One region of the Shewanella septentrionalis genome, then DNA from elsewhere that is predicted to be linked to it. Evidence: predicted binding sites of a transcription regulator. Region 1 holds the regulator's gene; the other holds the start of a gene.

Region 1 (8,178 bases):
GAAGAAGCTTGCCCACTTGGACTCGCGCCAACGTCAAGCACTACCGCGACCTTAGTGATGGGCGATGCCATTGCCATTGCGCTACTGCAGGCAAAAGGCTTTACCCGTGATGACTTTGCTATGTCCCATCCTGGCGGTGCTTTAGGGCGAAAGTTATTGTTAAAAGTCTGCGATGTCATGCATAGCGGTGATGACTTACCGCTCGTTAACCACGATATTTGCATCACAGAAGCCCTGTACGAAATTTCCAAAAAAGGCTTAGGCATGACGGCGATTATCGATGATCAGCGCAAGCTGGTTGGTATCTTCACCGATGGTGATTTACGCCGCGTTATCGATGCCGAAGTGAATCTACGTACTACACCCATCGCCGATGTGATGACCCGTAACTGCGTGACCATCACAGACGGTGTGTTGGCCGCCCAAGCGCTGCAAGTGATGGACTCAAAAAACATCAACGGATTAATTGTTATCGATAAAGACCGCCATCCAATCGGCGCTCTTAACATGCTAGACATGGTTAAAGCAGGAGTCATTTAATGCCACAGCAAGGATTTTACGGCCCAATCAGTGATGATGTGTGGCAACGCGCGCAAAAGATTAAACTGTTGATCTGTGACGTCGACGGGGTGTTTTCCGACGGTCGTATTTACCTAAGCAATAGCGGCGAAGAGCTAAAAGCCTTCCACACCCGCGACGGCTATGGCGTGCGCTCGATACTCACCAGCGGTTTTAATCTTGCGGTTATCACTGGACGTCAATCCAAAATCGTTGAAAACCGTATGACAGCCCTTGGCGTAACCCATATTTACCAAGGCGTAGATAATAAGTTCGAGCCCTATGAAGCATTGCTCGCACTCTATGGTGTCACCCCGGAAGAAGTAGCATATATCGGTGATGATATTGTCGATTTACCCGTGATGAATGTCGTCGGTTTAGCGGTCAGTGTGGCCGATGGTCATCCCTATGTGCGTCAGCACGCCCACTTTGTCACTACGCTCAATGGTGGCCACGGTGCACTGCGTGAACTCACAGATCTGTTGCTACTCAGTCAAAATAAATTCACTTCGGCCCATGGAATGAGTATATGAGTCGTGTGACACTCGCGATTATTGCTTTTTTTGGAACTGCATTAGTGCTGTATTGGCAAGTGCAGAACAAACACAGCGGTGATACCGATAATAGAGTTAAAGATCAGAATACCCCAGATTTCATCATTGAAGATCTGCGCAGTGTTGAGTTCAATGAACAAGGGCTAGTCAATAGCCGTGTGACGGCGAAACACATGGAACATTATGATTCAACGAATCAAACTTACTTTACTCAACCTGTTTATCTTGTTTATCCAGACCAAGGTAAAGCACAATGGCAACTCAGTGCAGATCAGGGCAAGCTAAACAAGGAAACGGGCAAGGTTGTACTCGAAAACAATGTTATTATTGATGCCATTAGCGCAGAAGAACCGATCCAGACCTTGTCCACCAGTTATCTGGAACTCGATCTCAATACGATGATAATGACCTCTGACCGTACCATTTACGTCACAGGGAAAGATTTTAATATTCAAGGCCAAGGCCTTTATGCCGACCTCAACGCGCAGGAAGTGAAATTGACCAGTCAGGTAGTAGGAACATATGAAGCAAAATAACGTATTACTTGCCAGCCTAATGCTAATAATGAGCATGAGCGCCTTTGCTAAAGTCGACGACCTAAAGCAGGAAGTTAAAATCAAAGCAGTGAGCCAAACGGCAGATATCAAGAACAACCAGATCATCTTCTTTGGTCCGGTGGAAGTTACCCAAGGCTCGATAAAAATCCAAGCAAATGAACTGCGTGCATTTTCTGCCGAAGGTGAAAATAGCAAAATTTTAGTGGCCACTGGTAACCCCGCAACTTACAGCCAAGTGTTAGACGATGGCCGTCCAGCCTCGGCGAGCGCGAAAGAAATTCGTTACGATATGGCAAGCCGTACCCTGACACTGAAAGGCCAAGCTTCGTTAGATCAAGCAGGTAGCCAAGTGACGGGTAATGTGATCCGCTATAACATCATCCAGCAAAAATTGATTGCAGAAAGCACAGGTAGTGGTGACGATCGCGTGATCACTATTATTCAGCCTGAAAGCTATCAAGATGATGCCAAACCAGACGCGCCAGCGGATAAACCTGTGAAAAAGCAGGACTCTAAATGACCCAAATCACCCTAAGAGCACAAAATCTGGCGAAGAGTTATAAGAGTCGCCAAGTGGTTAAAGACGTCAGTCTAACGGTAAAGACAGGTCAAGTTGTTGGACTGCTCGGCCCGAACGGCGCGGGTAAAACTACCACCTTTTACATGGTCGTCGGTCTGGTTAAGAGCGATAAAGGCCACATCTTTATCGACGATGATGATTTAACCGCAGATCCTATGCACCTGCGCGCCCGCAAAGGCATAGGTTACTTGCCACAGGAAGCCAGTATCTTTCGTAAACTGACCGTCCATGACAACATCATGGCCGTGCTGCAAACGCGTAAAGAACTAAAAAAAGAGCAAAGGGAAGAAGAGCTAGAGCATCTGCTTGAAGAGTTCCACATCACCCACATCCGTGACAGCCAAGGCATGTCATTGTCGGGCGGTGAACGTCGCCGTGTCGAAATTGCGCGGGCGTTAGCAGCAAATCCTAAGTTCATTTTGCTCGATGAACCCTTTGCTGGTGTCGATCCGATTTCGGTTATCGACATTAAAAAGATTATCGAACAGCTCAAAAGTCGTGGCCTTGGCGTGTTGATCACAGACCACAATGTCCGTGAGACATTAGATGTGTGTGAACATGCCTATATCGTGAGTCACGGAAACTTGATTGCCGAAGGAACACCCGCAGAGATCTTAGACAATCAGCAAGTTAGGGCTGTGTACTTAGGTGAACAATTCAGGCTATAGTTAATCAAGCGGAGCCAATGCAGGCAATTTATGCCACCATTGGACTCCACTCAAGATGATAACAAGCGACCTCATCCAACAATAATAACGTAGGGATCAGCGGTAACATGAAAGCGTCACTCCAGCTCAAACTGGGTCAACAGTTAACCATGACGCCACAATTACAACAGGCCATCCGTCTGTTGCAACTGTCGTCATTAGAACTGCAGCAAGAGATCCAGCAAGCCTTAGATTCTAATCCCCTTCTCGAGCTGGAAGAGGATCAATTCGACGCCACTAAAGACCCTGTAAACCAAACGCTATCCGATACGGATTTCAGTGAATCTAGCACCCTGCCGCCAGAAAAAGACAGCTCCACCATAGATACGGCAGAGTCGCTCACGAAAGAGTCCATGCCCGACGAACTCCCCATGGACACCACATGGGATGAAGTGTTCACCGCCTCTCCTAATTCTGGCCCCGGTGGCAGTCGTGAAGACGATATGCCCTTCCAAGGTGAGACCAGTGAAGGCTTGTATGAACACTTAGAATGGCAAAAAAACCTCACGCCGTTTTCTGAAACCGATTTAGCCATTGCCACCGCCATTATTGATGCCATCGACGATCAAGGCTATCTCACCCAAAGCACTGACGAAATCCTCGAAGCCATGGGCAATTCTGAGGTTGAGCTCGACGAAGTAGAAGCCGTACTCAAGCGCATTCAACATTTTGATCCCATTGGTGTTGCCGCCCGCGATTTAAGCGAGTGCCTGTTGATCCAACTGTCGCATTTCGCCGCTGATACGCCCAACCTAGAAAACGCCCGCATGCTGATCAAAGATCATTTAGATCTGATCGCCGCCCGCGATTTTAGATTGTTGATGCGTAAGACTAAATTAAAAGAGGATGAGTTAAGAGACGGCATCGCGCTTATCCAAACCCTCAATCCTCGCCCAGGTTTATTGATTACGCCCAACGATGACGAATACGTCATCCCAGATGTGTCTGTGTCGAAGAAAAATGGCCGCTGGGTGGTTGAGCTGAATCCTGACTGCATGCCAAAAATCAATGTAAACCAACATTATGCCTCGATGGCGCGCAGCACTAAAAGCCAAGCCGATAGCCAATTTATTCGTGGTCATCTGCAAGAGGCTAAATGGTTTATCAAGAGTTTAGAGAGCCGTAATGATACCCTGTTGAAGGTGGCGAACTGTATCGTCCAATATCAGCAAGGTTTCTTTGAATACGGTGAAGAAGCCATGAAACCTATGGTGCTGAACGATATTGCCGAAGCGGTAGAAATGCATGAGTCGACCATCTCAAGGGTGACGACACAGAAATACATGCATACCCCTAAGGGACTTTTTGAACTAAAATACTTCTTCTCTAGCCACGTCGGAACTGACGATGGTGGGGAGTGCTCATCCACAGCAATCAGAGCCTTCATTAAGAAACTGGTTGCAGCGGAAAACCAGAAAAAACCATTAAGCGACAGTAAGATGGCACAACTTCTGGCAGAACAAGGGATCAACGTAGCCCGCAGAACCATTGCGAAGTACCGAGAGGCTATGCTCATTCCGCCTTCTAATCAGCGTAAAAGTTTATAACCTACAGTGGATATCGGAGGACGTTTCTATGCAAATAAACCTGAGTGGACACCATGTCGAAATTACCGAATCGTTACGCGCATATGTAGAAGAAAAGTTTTCAAAACTTGAACGCCATTTCGAACAGATCAATAATGTGCACGTTGTGCTCAATGTCGAGAAAATGCAACAGATTGCCGAAGCGAGAATAAATCTTATCGGTGGTGAAGTTTTTGCTACTTCAGAGCATGCTGACATGTATGCCGCTATAGACGCCCTGATTGACAAGCTTGATCGTCAGGTTATTAAACACAAAGAGAAGTTAACAAAACACTAATAATGGAACTTTGTACCATACTGCGGCCGGAGTGCACTACCTGCGCCACTCCGGGCAGCAAGAAAAAGGTACTGGAACTCATCAGCGACTTAGTCGCTGCCCAGTACCCGACCCTCTCATCTCAAGAGATATTCGAAAGCCTAGTGGCGCGCGAAAAGATGGGGAGCACAGGTATAGGTAACGGCATCGCCATTCCACATGGTCGACTAGCCGATATAGATCAGCCCATTGCCATACTCATTAAGTGTGAAGAGCCGATAGCATTCGATGCTATCGATAAGCAACCTGTTGATATTTTATTTGCACTACTGGTGCCTGCTGACCAATGTCAGCAACACTTAAGTACCTTGTCTTGCATGGCCGAAAAGCTGAGCGACAAGCAAATATTAAAGCAATTACGCAAGACGCATGATGAAACGGAACTCTATCAGGTAATCACTGGATGAAACTGGTCATAGTGTCGGGCCGCTCAGGCTCAGGCAAATCTGTCGCCCTAAGGGTACTCGAAGATCTCGGCTATTATTGTGTCGATAACCTTCCCTTGCCCTTAATCGGCACTTTGCTTGAGCAACTCAAAGGCAGTAACGATCTCGTCGCCATCAGTGTCGACGTGCGTAACATGCCTGAGCAGGATAAAGTCTTAGTGAAGCAACTCGCGAGCCTGCCTCCTGATACTGAGTTAACCAGCTTCTTCCTCAATTCCAGCGATAAAATTCTGCTTAAGCGTTACAGCGAGACCCGCCGTTTGCATCCTTTGTCGAAGAGCCAAGTCTCTTTGCAAGAAGCGATAAAGCTGGAAGGGAAACTGCTCGAGCCTATGTCAAAACTGGTCGATCACTACATAGATACGTCGAATTTGAATATCTATGATTTAAGCGATCAAGTGAGACAAATTCTGCTCGGCAGCGTCGATAAAGAGTTAGTGATTAACTTCGAGTCCTTTGGCTTTAAGCACGGTATGCCAACCGAAGCCGACTTTATGTTTGATGTACGCTTTCTGCCTAACCCACACTGGGAACTGGCGCTGCGTCCATTGACAGGCTTAGATGAGCCCGTGGCTGAGTTCTTAAATCGTCAACCACTCGTGAATAAGTTCATCTGGCAAATCGAAAATTTACTGGAAACTTGGCTGCCGCATCTCGAGCGCAACAATCGCAGTTATTTAACTGTAGCGATTGGCTGCACGGGTGGACAACACAGATCGGTTTACGTCGCAGAGCAATTGGCTAAACGCTTTAGTAACGGTAAACATAAAGTTTATGCCCGCCATCGAGAGCTGAATAATGCCAAAGCTTGAACGTCAGATCACCATCTGTAACAAACTGGGATTACATGCCCGTGCCGCCACTAAGTTGGTGGTACTGGCATCCGAGTTTGATGCGACCATCACCTTAATACAAGGCGATAAACAGGCATCGGCCGCCAGCGTGCTTGGCTTATTGATGCTTGAGACTGGCATGGGTAAAACCATTAAACTTATCGCCGAAGGCCCAGATGCTGAGCCCGCTCTGGATGCCATTTGTGCCTTAATCGACGCTAAGTTTGACGAAGCCTGTTAGTTTGATTTCATACTCAGTGTTCCGCACAGGCACTCAGATCAGTACACATCACACTTAGCACTGCTTATTTGTGCAGTTCACATCTCGTTTCAAAAGCTTGGCGACATATTTGTCGCTCGACGGCACGAACCATAGGCGATTACACTAGCGAGCATTACCGCTGACTCACCTTAGTCTTAGCCGCCTTAATCTATGCGTAAAACGCATGACCTATGCCAGAGCGCTCTATCTGTGACTGAAGCATAGCTATCGCGAAGTCACCGCTAAGTCTCAGCCCTGCGCAAAGCAGCGCACTCTCGAACCAATTTGCCGCACAGTGGCGGACAACTATGGAGGACAAATGCCCGTAGATAATTCAGAAAACGATCACACCGGACATAGTCTCGACCAGTTAAACCAAGCGCTTAGCAGTGGCATGTTTGTGCACGTGCGTAATATGCTGCAGAAAATGGCCGCCTCAGATATCGCGCTGATCTTAGAATCCTCACCACCCAGCGCCAGACAAGTGCTGTGGCAGCTTATCGATCAAGAACAAATAGGCGACATACTCGACGAGTTAAGCGAAGAACTCAAAGATCCGCTGATCCGCAGCATGAGTCCTGAGCGGGTTGCAAAAGCGACAGCGAGCATGGACACCGATGATCTGGCCTATATTCTGCGTAGTCTTCCCGACGCCGTTTACAAGCAAGTGCTGCAGTCGATGACAGAACAAAACCGCCAGCGGGTAGAACAGGCTTTATCCTATCCCGATGAGACCGCCGGCAGCTTGATGAACACAGATACCGTTACTCTAAAACCCGATGTGAATATCGATGTGGTGCTGCGCTATCTTCGCCAAAGGGGCAACCTGCCAGACACCACAGATACCTTATATGTGGTCGATAAACAGGACAAAGTGCTCGGCGGTGTCAGGCTGGCAGATCTACTGACTTGCGCGCCAAGCACCACAATTCGCAACATCATGGACCCCGATATCCAAAGTATTCCGGTGAGCATGTCCGACAGTGAAGTGGCGCAGAAATTCGAACGCAATGACTGGGTATCAGCTCCCGTTGTTGATAGAGATGGCAAGCTGCTAGGACGGATCACAATCGATGACGTGGTCGACGTTATCCGCGAAGATGCCGAGCATTCCATGATGGGGATGGCGGGGATGGACGATGACGAGGATACTTTCGGCCCAGTGCTAAAAAGTACCCTACGTCGCTCACTCTGGCTCACGATTAACTTGTTCGCCGCGCTACTCGCCTCCTCGGTCAGTAATATGTTTGAAGGCACTATCGAGCAATTTGCTACCATCGCCATCTTGATGACAATTGTCCCTAGCATGGGCGGTGTGGCCGGTAATCAAACCTTAGCACTCGTGATCCGCGGTATTGCCTTAGGCCACATAGGCCAAAGCAACGCCCGTTGGCTTATTGGTAAAGAATTATCGATTGGTTTTCTCAATGGCTTAATGTGGTCGATTTTGGTGTTTATTGCCGTGTTGCTGTGGAAGGATGATATGGCACTGGCGGGATTAATTGGCAGCGCTATGCTGATCAACATGACAGTGGCTGGGCTTGCAGGTGCGAGTATTCCATTGATTTTAAAACGACTTAAAATCGATCCTGCCCTCGCTGGCGGCATGGTGCTCACCACAGTCACTGACGTGGTTGGCCTATTCGCCTTCCTCGGATTAGCGACGCTCTATCTGATGCACTAACGCTTTAACGCTTTAACGCTTTAACGCTTTAACGCTTTAACAGTTTGAGTTTATAACAAAAACGGCACCGAAAGGGTGCCGTTTTTTTATCCTGC
Region 2 (8,178 bases), on a different contig from region 1:
TACAGTGTAAAACTCACGCTTGTCGTCATAGCTGCCGTGGCATTGTATACCTTGATGCGTTTTGCATTATACAGGCCACTTCATCGAGCCACCGAAGAGTCGATTCAAGCGCAAGCTAAGGAGCAAAGTAATTTTTTAGAAAATATCAGGGGTATTCAAACAATTAAGCTGTTTACCTGCGAGAGTGCTAGACAAGGTATTTGGCAAAATCGTTACAGTGAAGTCATTAACGCAGATATTCGTTTAGGTAGGCTAAAAATCAGCTTCGATGCGATGAACAAACTGTTGTTCGGAGTTGAAAATATCATTGTTATTTACATGGCGGCAATGATTGTCATGAGCGGTGGCCTCACCATCGGCATGGTATTAGCCTTTATTGCTTACAAAAATCAAATGACTGAGCGAGTGGCAAGCTTAATTGAACAGCTAATTATGTTTCGAATGTTGCGATTACACCTTGACCGTATTTCTGATATCGCTCTTCATGAACAAGAGGCGCATCAAGAGAGTTTTACACAGCTCAACATCGTTAAAGGACGCTTAAGTTTAGAGAATGTCAGCTTTAGTTACGGAATGAATGAACCTGAAGTGATTCGTAACCTTAGCCTTGATATTCAGGCCGGTGAATCGGTAGCTATTGTAGGGGCTTCTGGCTGCGGCAAGACCACCTTAGTGAAGTTAATGCTGGGCCTGTTAATACCAACGAATGGACGTGTTTTGCTCGATGGACAAGATATAAACCATATTGGCTTAACCCAGTATAGGCAACAAATCGCAGCTGTTATGCAGGACGATACCCTGCTTTCAGGCTCAATTGCTGACAATCTTACGTTTTTTGACCCAGAGCCTAATTACGTGAAGATGCAACAATGCGCACAGCATGCAGCGATAGATATGGATATTGCACGTATGCCAATGGGATATAACAGTTTAGTGGGCGATATGGGTAACCAATTTTCCGGTGGGCAAGTGCAGCGCTTATTGCTTGCGAGAGCCTTATATCAGTCACCCTCGATTTTGTTTATGGATGAAGCAACAAGTCATCTGGACATTATGAATGAAGCAAAAATCAGTGAGCAGATAAAAGCACTGAGTATGACCCGCATCATCATTGCCCATAGACCAGAAACTATTAAACAGGCAGATAGAGTGGTCTTAATGCACCAAGGGAAAATAATGAGTGCAGAAGAATTACAGCAAGCCCAGTCGGCATCGTAAATGCCCAGAGAATGGCTTTAAGATAGAAAAGACAAGTATTTTAGACTGTTAGATTGCGTTTAATATCGGAATTTAGCAGGTTAAAACAAAGGCTCGGTGACTTTTGCCGGAAACCGAGCCTTTGGAAAACCGCTAAAGAGATTGAGTTTAGTGTATAAGGTATGCATTAAATTAAGTTGGTTTAGCAAGTTTTATAATAGATTAATAAGGGAAGTTTATCATGAGAAATAATAGAGATAATCAGTTGGAAGAGTTGTCTTTGGATGAGTTGGAATTAATTTGCGGAGGAATGATTTGTTATGAACAGTATGTTTGGGCTGATGGTCCTAGATTAATTTGCGACAAGGGTCCTTGGGATGGCCCTACATATAATTTTTAATTGAATTGGCGTCAGGTATTCAACACACGAATACCTGATATATTTAGAGGTGTTTATGTGGAATGTATTTTTATTCGGGTTTATTGTTTTTATTCTTCCAATTGCTGTTTTTGCCGAAGATACTATTTTTTATAAAAACAATACAATATATTATAATGGAGCTATCAATCAAGATGGTTTTGATGCTGTCCAGAGGATTCAACGTAAAAATCAGAATGTCACCAGGATAATCTTTAATAGTTTTGGTGGGTACGCTGATGTTGCTATTGATTTTTCAAAATGGATAATAAATAAAAATTTAGATGTTGAGGTTGACAAATATTGTATATCCTCATGTGCTAATTATCTTTTTTTAGCAGGTAACCATAAATATTTAAGTAAAAAATCATTTCTTGGCTGGCATGGTGGCAATATTAGATTAAAAAATGAAAAATTAACACCAGCAGACATGAATGCAATATTTGGCTTTTCAAATGACTGTAATGAAAATATTTTATCAAACATATCCTTAATCACACAAATAGACAAAGTTATAGATGAGTGTCTTTTTTTTAAAAAAGTTGACGTAAGCATGCTTATCACTATATACGGTCAAGTTAAACCTGCTGTTTTTTATAGTGACAGAGTGCAATTGTGGAGTTATACCGTCGAAGCATTGGAATATTTTGGAGTAAAAAATATAGTTTTACTAGATGGTAATTGGACCCCGGAGAAAATCATCAACGGTAAGTTAGTTACTTATTTCGAGTTGAATGAGATTAAAAAGCAAATAACAACTGATAAAATCATATTTGATGCATTTACATTCTACAGAAATAAAACATAGTTTTATAAAACCTTCATGGAATAGTTTTTATTAAATTAGCTCGTAAAACGTAAAGTAAAATGGTGAATGGTTGCATTAACTTTAAAAAAAGAAAAAGCAGGGATATATTGCCGCATCAGCAGGATTTGCTTTTGGTGCTGTTGATGCTATGAACTCTCAGCGCTAATTATTTATAAATGAGGGGGTAAGCTTCCCCTCATTTTTTTGGTAAATATTATGAAAATTGAGACAAACACATTCTGGTTAGTTTTTTACATTATTACAACTCTTCTTTGGGGGTATGCATCGTTAGATGTAAATAATGCTGACGCCTCCATTTTAGTATTGTTATTTTCAATTCCGATTTTATAGATTTCGTATTTTTTAAAAGAAATTTTCTTATACCGCAGATTGATTTATTTGAACTTTTTACTTTCTTTTGTTACGTTTTTTTCATTTGCTTTCATGGCTTTTAATTATTTTCATGGTAAGTTTTGATGATTGGTTGCAATTATTCATAATGATGTTTTCATTTTTATTTAACCATAAATATTGGTTATCATTGTTGTTTATAAGTTGAGTATTGATTTTTAATAGTGCTATATCTTGCCGGAACCCATGTGGGTTAAGGCATTTGTGTAATCTGGCGCCAAAGCCTGAAGGTGGCAAGACTCAGCGCTCGATGCGTGCTCCGAGTCCCTTGTAGAAACTTTACGAGTGCAGCGATCGACTATTCGGAACAGCTAGTTAGTACTTTTATATAACTTTTAAAGACAAAGAGGTTTTATGAATCGCTTCCTTTTTAGTGTTTTTTCAGTATCTTGTGATAGATTAAAAATGCTTTTATTTTCATTTTTTTTTAGCTTTTCTATCCAAGCGGTGACTATTAATGATTTTTCCCGTCATCCTGAGTTTTATGATGTAAAAATATTACAAAACTGGGGACAGCCATATCTTTTTGTGTTTTTTAGTTTCTTTGACTAGGCTTTAAATTATACTGATTTTGTCTTAGTGGAGCTTGTCATGACCTCGGCCAGAAGACAGTTAATTGATGCTAATGCGACACCTTTCTATCATGTGATAAATCGCTGTGTTCGAAGAGCTTTTTTGTGTGGTGAGGATAAACTTACTGGTCGCAGTTATCAGCACCGACGCGGCTGGATTGTCGATAAAATCAAAGCTTTGTCCGCGATATTTTGTATCGATATTTGTGCCTATGCGGTGATGAGTAATCACTATCATTTAGTGCTTAAAATTGATGTCGACAAGGCCAAATCGCTAACGCAAAAAGATATTATTCGTCGCTGGTGTCAAATTACTAAAGGCCATGCTGTCGCGACTAAGTATATGAATGGTGATGCTTTAATCGACGGTGAAGTGATGTTACTTGATCGCTTACTTGCAGAGTGGCATGAACGATTAAGTAGTATCAGTTGGTTTATGCGCTGTTTAAATGAAGAAATTGCCCGCAAGGCCAATCGTGAAGATGAGTGTAAAGGCGCCTTTTGGGAAGGTCGTTTTAAGTCGCAAGCACTGTTAGATGAGCAAGCCCTGCTGGCGTGTATGATGTATGTCGATTTAAATCCTATTCGAGCGGGTATCGCCAACTCTTTGCAATCCTCTGATTTTACATCGATTCAGGAGCGAATTAACTCGCTATATTCACCAAATCGCCCATTAACCATCTCAACCTTACAAACAAATTCCTCAACCAATCAAGCTCACATCCCCCACAAATCTCTTGCCCAATTCGATGGTGCAGCACACCTGAATGAGCAAGCGGGAATTCCGTTTCATTTTGCCGATTATCTCGAACTTATTGATTGGACGGGCCGCGCTATTCGCCTTGATAAAAAAGGCCATATCGATAATCAGCGGCCCAAACTACTCAATGAATTAGGCATTGCGCCCGAGGCGTGGCTCACGTCAGCCAAAGAATTTCGTCGTCAATACAGTGGCATAAGTGGTCGATGGGATAGCATGTGCGAGTTTAAAAAGCAGCACAACAGCGGTAAATGGTGTAAAGGTAAAGCCTCAAGCCAAGCATTACATCCATAGGCTCATCACTGCTCAGGATTCAGCGCTGAGGATTATGCTTGTTTATCCTAAATGAAGGTAATTTCGCGCAAAACGTAGCACGCTTTTGTCCAAAAATGAGCATGTGAATCACTCTACACCAGACTGATTCACGCCAACTGCTAAAGCCAGCGCTAGCGCCCCGTTTGCAGCTATTTTGGGGCAGTTTTTCCCTTAAGATGAATCAAATCTTCAGAGAACTGATTCAACAGTCGTTTGATTTCGTTGCATTATTAAAATAGCGATACAAAAAAGCCCCAACAGCAAAACTGTTGGGGCTTTTATATTTTACAGCTTCATTTATACAGTAAGTAATTACATGTCGTTAGCCATTACAGGCTGTAGTACATTTCAAACTCAAGTGGGTGAGTAGTACGTGCTACACGCTCAGCTTCAGCTGTTTTCAGTACGATATAAGATTGGATGAAATCTTCACTGAACACGCCGCCTTTAGTCAGGAACTCATGGTCAGCTTGCAGGTTTTCAAGGGCGTTTTCTAATGACGTTGCCACTTGTGGGATTTCAGCCGCTTCTTCTGGAGGCAGATCGTACAGATCTTTGTCCATTGCTTCGCCTGGGTGGATCTTGTTTTGGATACCGTCAAGACCGGCCATCAGCAGCGCTGCGAAACCTAAGTATGGGTTGGCATGTGGATCTGGGAAACGCGCTTCGATACGACGGCCTTTAGGGCTTGGTACCACTGGAATACGGATTGATGCAGAGCGGTTACGGGCAGAGTAGGCCAACATAACAGGTGCTTCAAAGTGTGGCACTAAACGCTTGTAAGAGTTAGTGCTTGGGTTAGTGAAAGCGTTCAGCGCGCGAGCGTGCTTGATGATACCACCTATGTAGTACAGAGCTGTTTCACTTAAACCTGCGTATTTGTCGCCAGCGAACAAGTTAACACCGTCTTTCGCCAGAGATTGGTGAACATGCATGCCGCTACCGTTGTCGCCAACGATAGGTTTAGGCATGAAAGTCGCCGTCTTGCCGTAAGCGTGTGCCATGTTGTGCACTACGTACTTCAGAATTTGGATTTCATCCGCTTTCTTAGTCAAAGTATTGAAGCGAGTAGCGATTTCGTTTTGACCTGCAGTCGCCACTTCGTGGTGATGCGCTTCAACCACTTGACCCATTTCTTCGAGCACTAAACACATAGCGCTACGTAGGTCTTGTGATGAGTCAACCGGTGCAACTGGGAAGTAACCGCCTTTAACAAATGGACGGTGACCAGTGTTGCCGCCTTCGTAGCTAGTCGCTGAGTTCCAAGCCGCTTCTTTAGCGTCGATCTTAACGAAACAACCTGACATGTCAGTACCGAAACGGACATCGTCAAATAGGAAGAATTCTGGTTCTGGGCCAATCAAAACAGTATCAGCGATACCAGTAGAGATCAGGTAAGCTTCTGCTTTTTTAGCAATTGAACGTGGATCACGGTCATAACCCGTCATAGTGCCTGGTTCAAGAATGTCACAACGGATCAGCGCTGTGGTTTCTTCGGTAAAAGGATCCAGTACGAATGTCGTTGGATCTGGCATCAGTACCATGTCTGATTCGTTAATACCCTTCCAACCTGCGATAGAAGAACCGTCAAACATTTTGCCGTCTTCGAAGAAATCAGCATCTACCTGATGAGAAGGAATAGATACGTGCTGCTCTTTACCTTTAGTGTCGGTAAAACGTAAATCAACGAACTTAACTTCTAATTCTTCAAGTTGCTTTAAAACTGATTCAACTGACATTCTCAAGCCTCCGGTAGGGTAAAGGGATGCCCCTTCTATAATCTTTTAACTCAAGTGATTTATCTTGAGCCAAACTTACGAGCTATATAGCGATATCCATGCCAATAATTTAAGCTACTGATTAACATGGTTTAAAATCTTTACTGCACTTAATTGGATTCACGTTTGCACCACTTTGGTGCTATTGACTGAGGCATTTTGGTGCATTCATCCATTTTGGTGCGCACTGAATTGATTCATGCAAAGCTAAGTTTCAAAGCATAAGGTTCAAAGCACTAGTATGCATCGCTTATGTGGCAGTGAGATGGCAATCGCGCCTTGGCTCACAGGGAGGACTACATAAGGATAGCGGCACTGAATCTAGTAACTATTTCAGCACTATTCTGGACTATTTTCTCTGGGCGATTTCACCGCCGCATAGTTGTCATAAAACCACGCTAGTCTGTTCAACTATGCCATGCATTCTCAATTCAATAGTGGTTTATTATCATATTATTAGGAAAGAGTTCGTTCTCATGTGCGAAATGTCTTTGCTGTTCACAGGCCAAGTGAAATAAGTGATGCGTAATAAAGGTATTGCGTGACAATGAAGTGAGTCTTAAAGGCATTCAGTTTTCGCGGTCATAAATGCCAATATCAACGCCCAGTTAAATCTGCGCTAGAAATTATTGCTGTTTCACGTCGAGATGATTTTGTCACGTGAACATCAATTTGATTGATGTTTAAATCAGCAGAAATACTTTGCGTCTAGATTATGAAAAATAGGAAATTCAGCTGTTTAACTCGGATTTTTCCTACGAATATGGCAATTGAACAGTGCTTTAACTGTGGCGGTAGAGGATTTCACTCAATGGAATATTGGCAGGAATTACCCAAGGATCGGCGGATTGTTTTATAAGTGTTCAAAAATAATCCTGTGCGCCAAGGCCGCTCTGGAGTAGAATGGCACGCTTTTTATTATGGTGGGTCGAGTTAGGACACTATAACGAATTACTGAAATATCCCTATTTTTGTTTGATGGTAAGAGGTTTATCCGTGCTAGAGAATTTACGTAACATCGCCATTATTGCACACGTTGACCATGGCAAAACGACCCTGGTAGACAAGTTGCTGTCACAGTCAGGCACCCTTGCAACCCGAGGAGAAGCTACTGAGCGGGTGATGGACTCCAACGATCTTGAAAAGGAACGTGGGATCACGATTCTGGCAAAAAATACTGCCATCAAGTGGAACGACTACCGTATCAACATCGTTGATACCCCAGGCCACGCCGATTTCGGTGGTGAGGTTGAGCGTGTTCTGTCTATGGTTGACTCAGTATTATTGCTAGTTGATGCCGTTGACGGTCCAATGCCACAAACTCGCTTCGTAACGAAGAAAGCGTTTGCTCAAGGCTTAAAGCCAATCGTTGTTATCAACAAAATTGACCGTCCAGGCGCGCGCCCTGATTGGGTTATCGACCAAGTATTCGACCTGTTCGATAACTTAGGCGCAACTGACGAGCAGTTAGATTTCCCAATCGTTTACGCTTCAGCGTTAAACGGTTTTGCAACTTTAGATCCAGATGTTGCAAGTGAAGACATGACGCCGCTGTTCCAAACTATCGTTGAAAAAGTATCATTCCCTGATGCTGACTCAGAAGGTAGTTTCCAGATGCAAATTTCGCAGCTGGATTACAACTCATACGTGGGTGTTATCGGTATCGGCCGTATCAAGCGTGGTAGCATCAAAACTAACCAACAAGTCACTATTGTTGGTGCTGATGGCAAAACCCGTAACGGTAAAATGGGCCAAGTATTAGGTTACATGGGTCTAGAGCGTACTGAAGTTGAAGTTGCTAACGCAGGTGATATCGTTGCTATCACTGGTTTAGGTGAGTTGAAAATTTCTGACACTGTCTGTGCTGCTGGTGCTGTAGAAGCGTTACCGCCATTATCAGTTGATGAACCAACTCTGAC

The links. The regulator sigma-54, encoded in region 1, starts transcription at its own class of promoters, with help from an activator protein. The targets are predictions, from matches to a motif close to GTTGGCACGNNNNTNGNNT.
Region 2: the regulator sigma-54 is predicted to act here: its motif matches at 6,308-6,326, upstream of glnA (glutamate--ammonia ligase).

What each region holds. Positions count from the first base shown of each region.
Region 1 is NZ_JAMTCC010000011.1:45,636-53,813, reverse strand. Features, by position in the region: gene NE536_RS08200 (KpsF/GutQ family sugar-phosphate isomerase) at 1-540, shown strand, start outside; gene kdsC (3-deoxy-manno-octulosonate-8-phosphatase KdsC) at 540-1,091, shown strand; gene lptC (LPS export ABC transporter periplasmic protein LptC) at 1,088-1,648, shown strand; gene lptA (lipopolysaccharide transport periplasmic protein LptA) at 1,635-2,189, shown strand; gene lptB (LPS export ABC transporter ATP-binding protein) at 2,186-2,917, shown strand; gene NE536_RS08175 (RNA polymerase factor sigma-54) at 3,025-4,503, shown strand; gene hpf (ribosome hibernation promoting factor) at 4,532-4,819, shown strand; gene ptsN (PTS IIA-like nitrogen regulatory protein PtsN) at 4,822-5,265, shown strand; gene rapZ (RNase adapter RapZ) at 5,262-6,116, shown strand; gene NE536_RS08155 (HPr family phosphocarrier protein) at 6,103-6,378, shown strand; gene mgtE (magnesium transporter) at 6,719-8,083, shown strand.
Region 2 is NZ_JAMTCC010000003.1:139,491-147,668, reverse strand. Features, by position in the region: partial or broken gene NE536_RS02635 (peptidase domain-containing ABC transporter) at 1-1,218, shown strand, start outside; gene NE536_RS02630 (hypothetical protein) at 1,439-1,597, shown strand; gene NE536_RS02625 (hypothetical protein) at 1,653-2,423, shown strand; gene NE536_RS02620 (hypothetical protein) at 3,189-3,386, shown strand; gene NE536_RS02615 (transposase) at 3,426-4,460, shown strand; gene glnA (glutamate--ammonia ligase) at 4,811-6,220, opposite strand; gene typA (translational GTPase TypA) at 7,256-8,178, shown strand, end outside.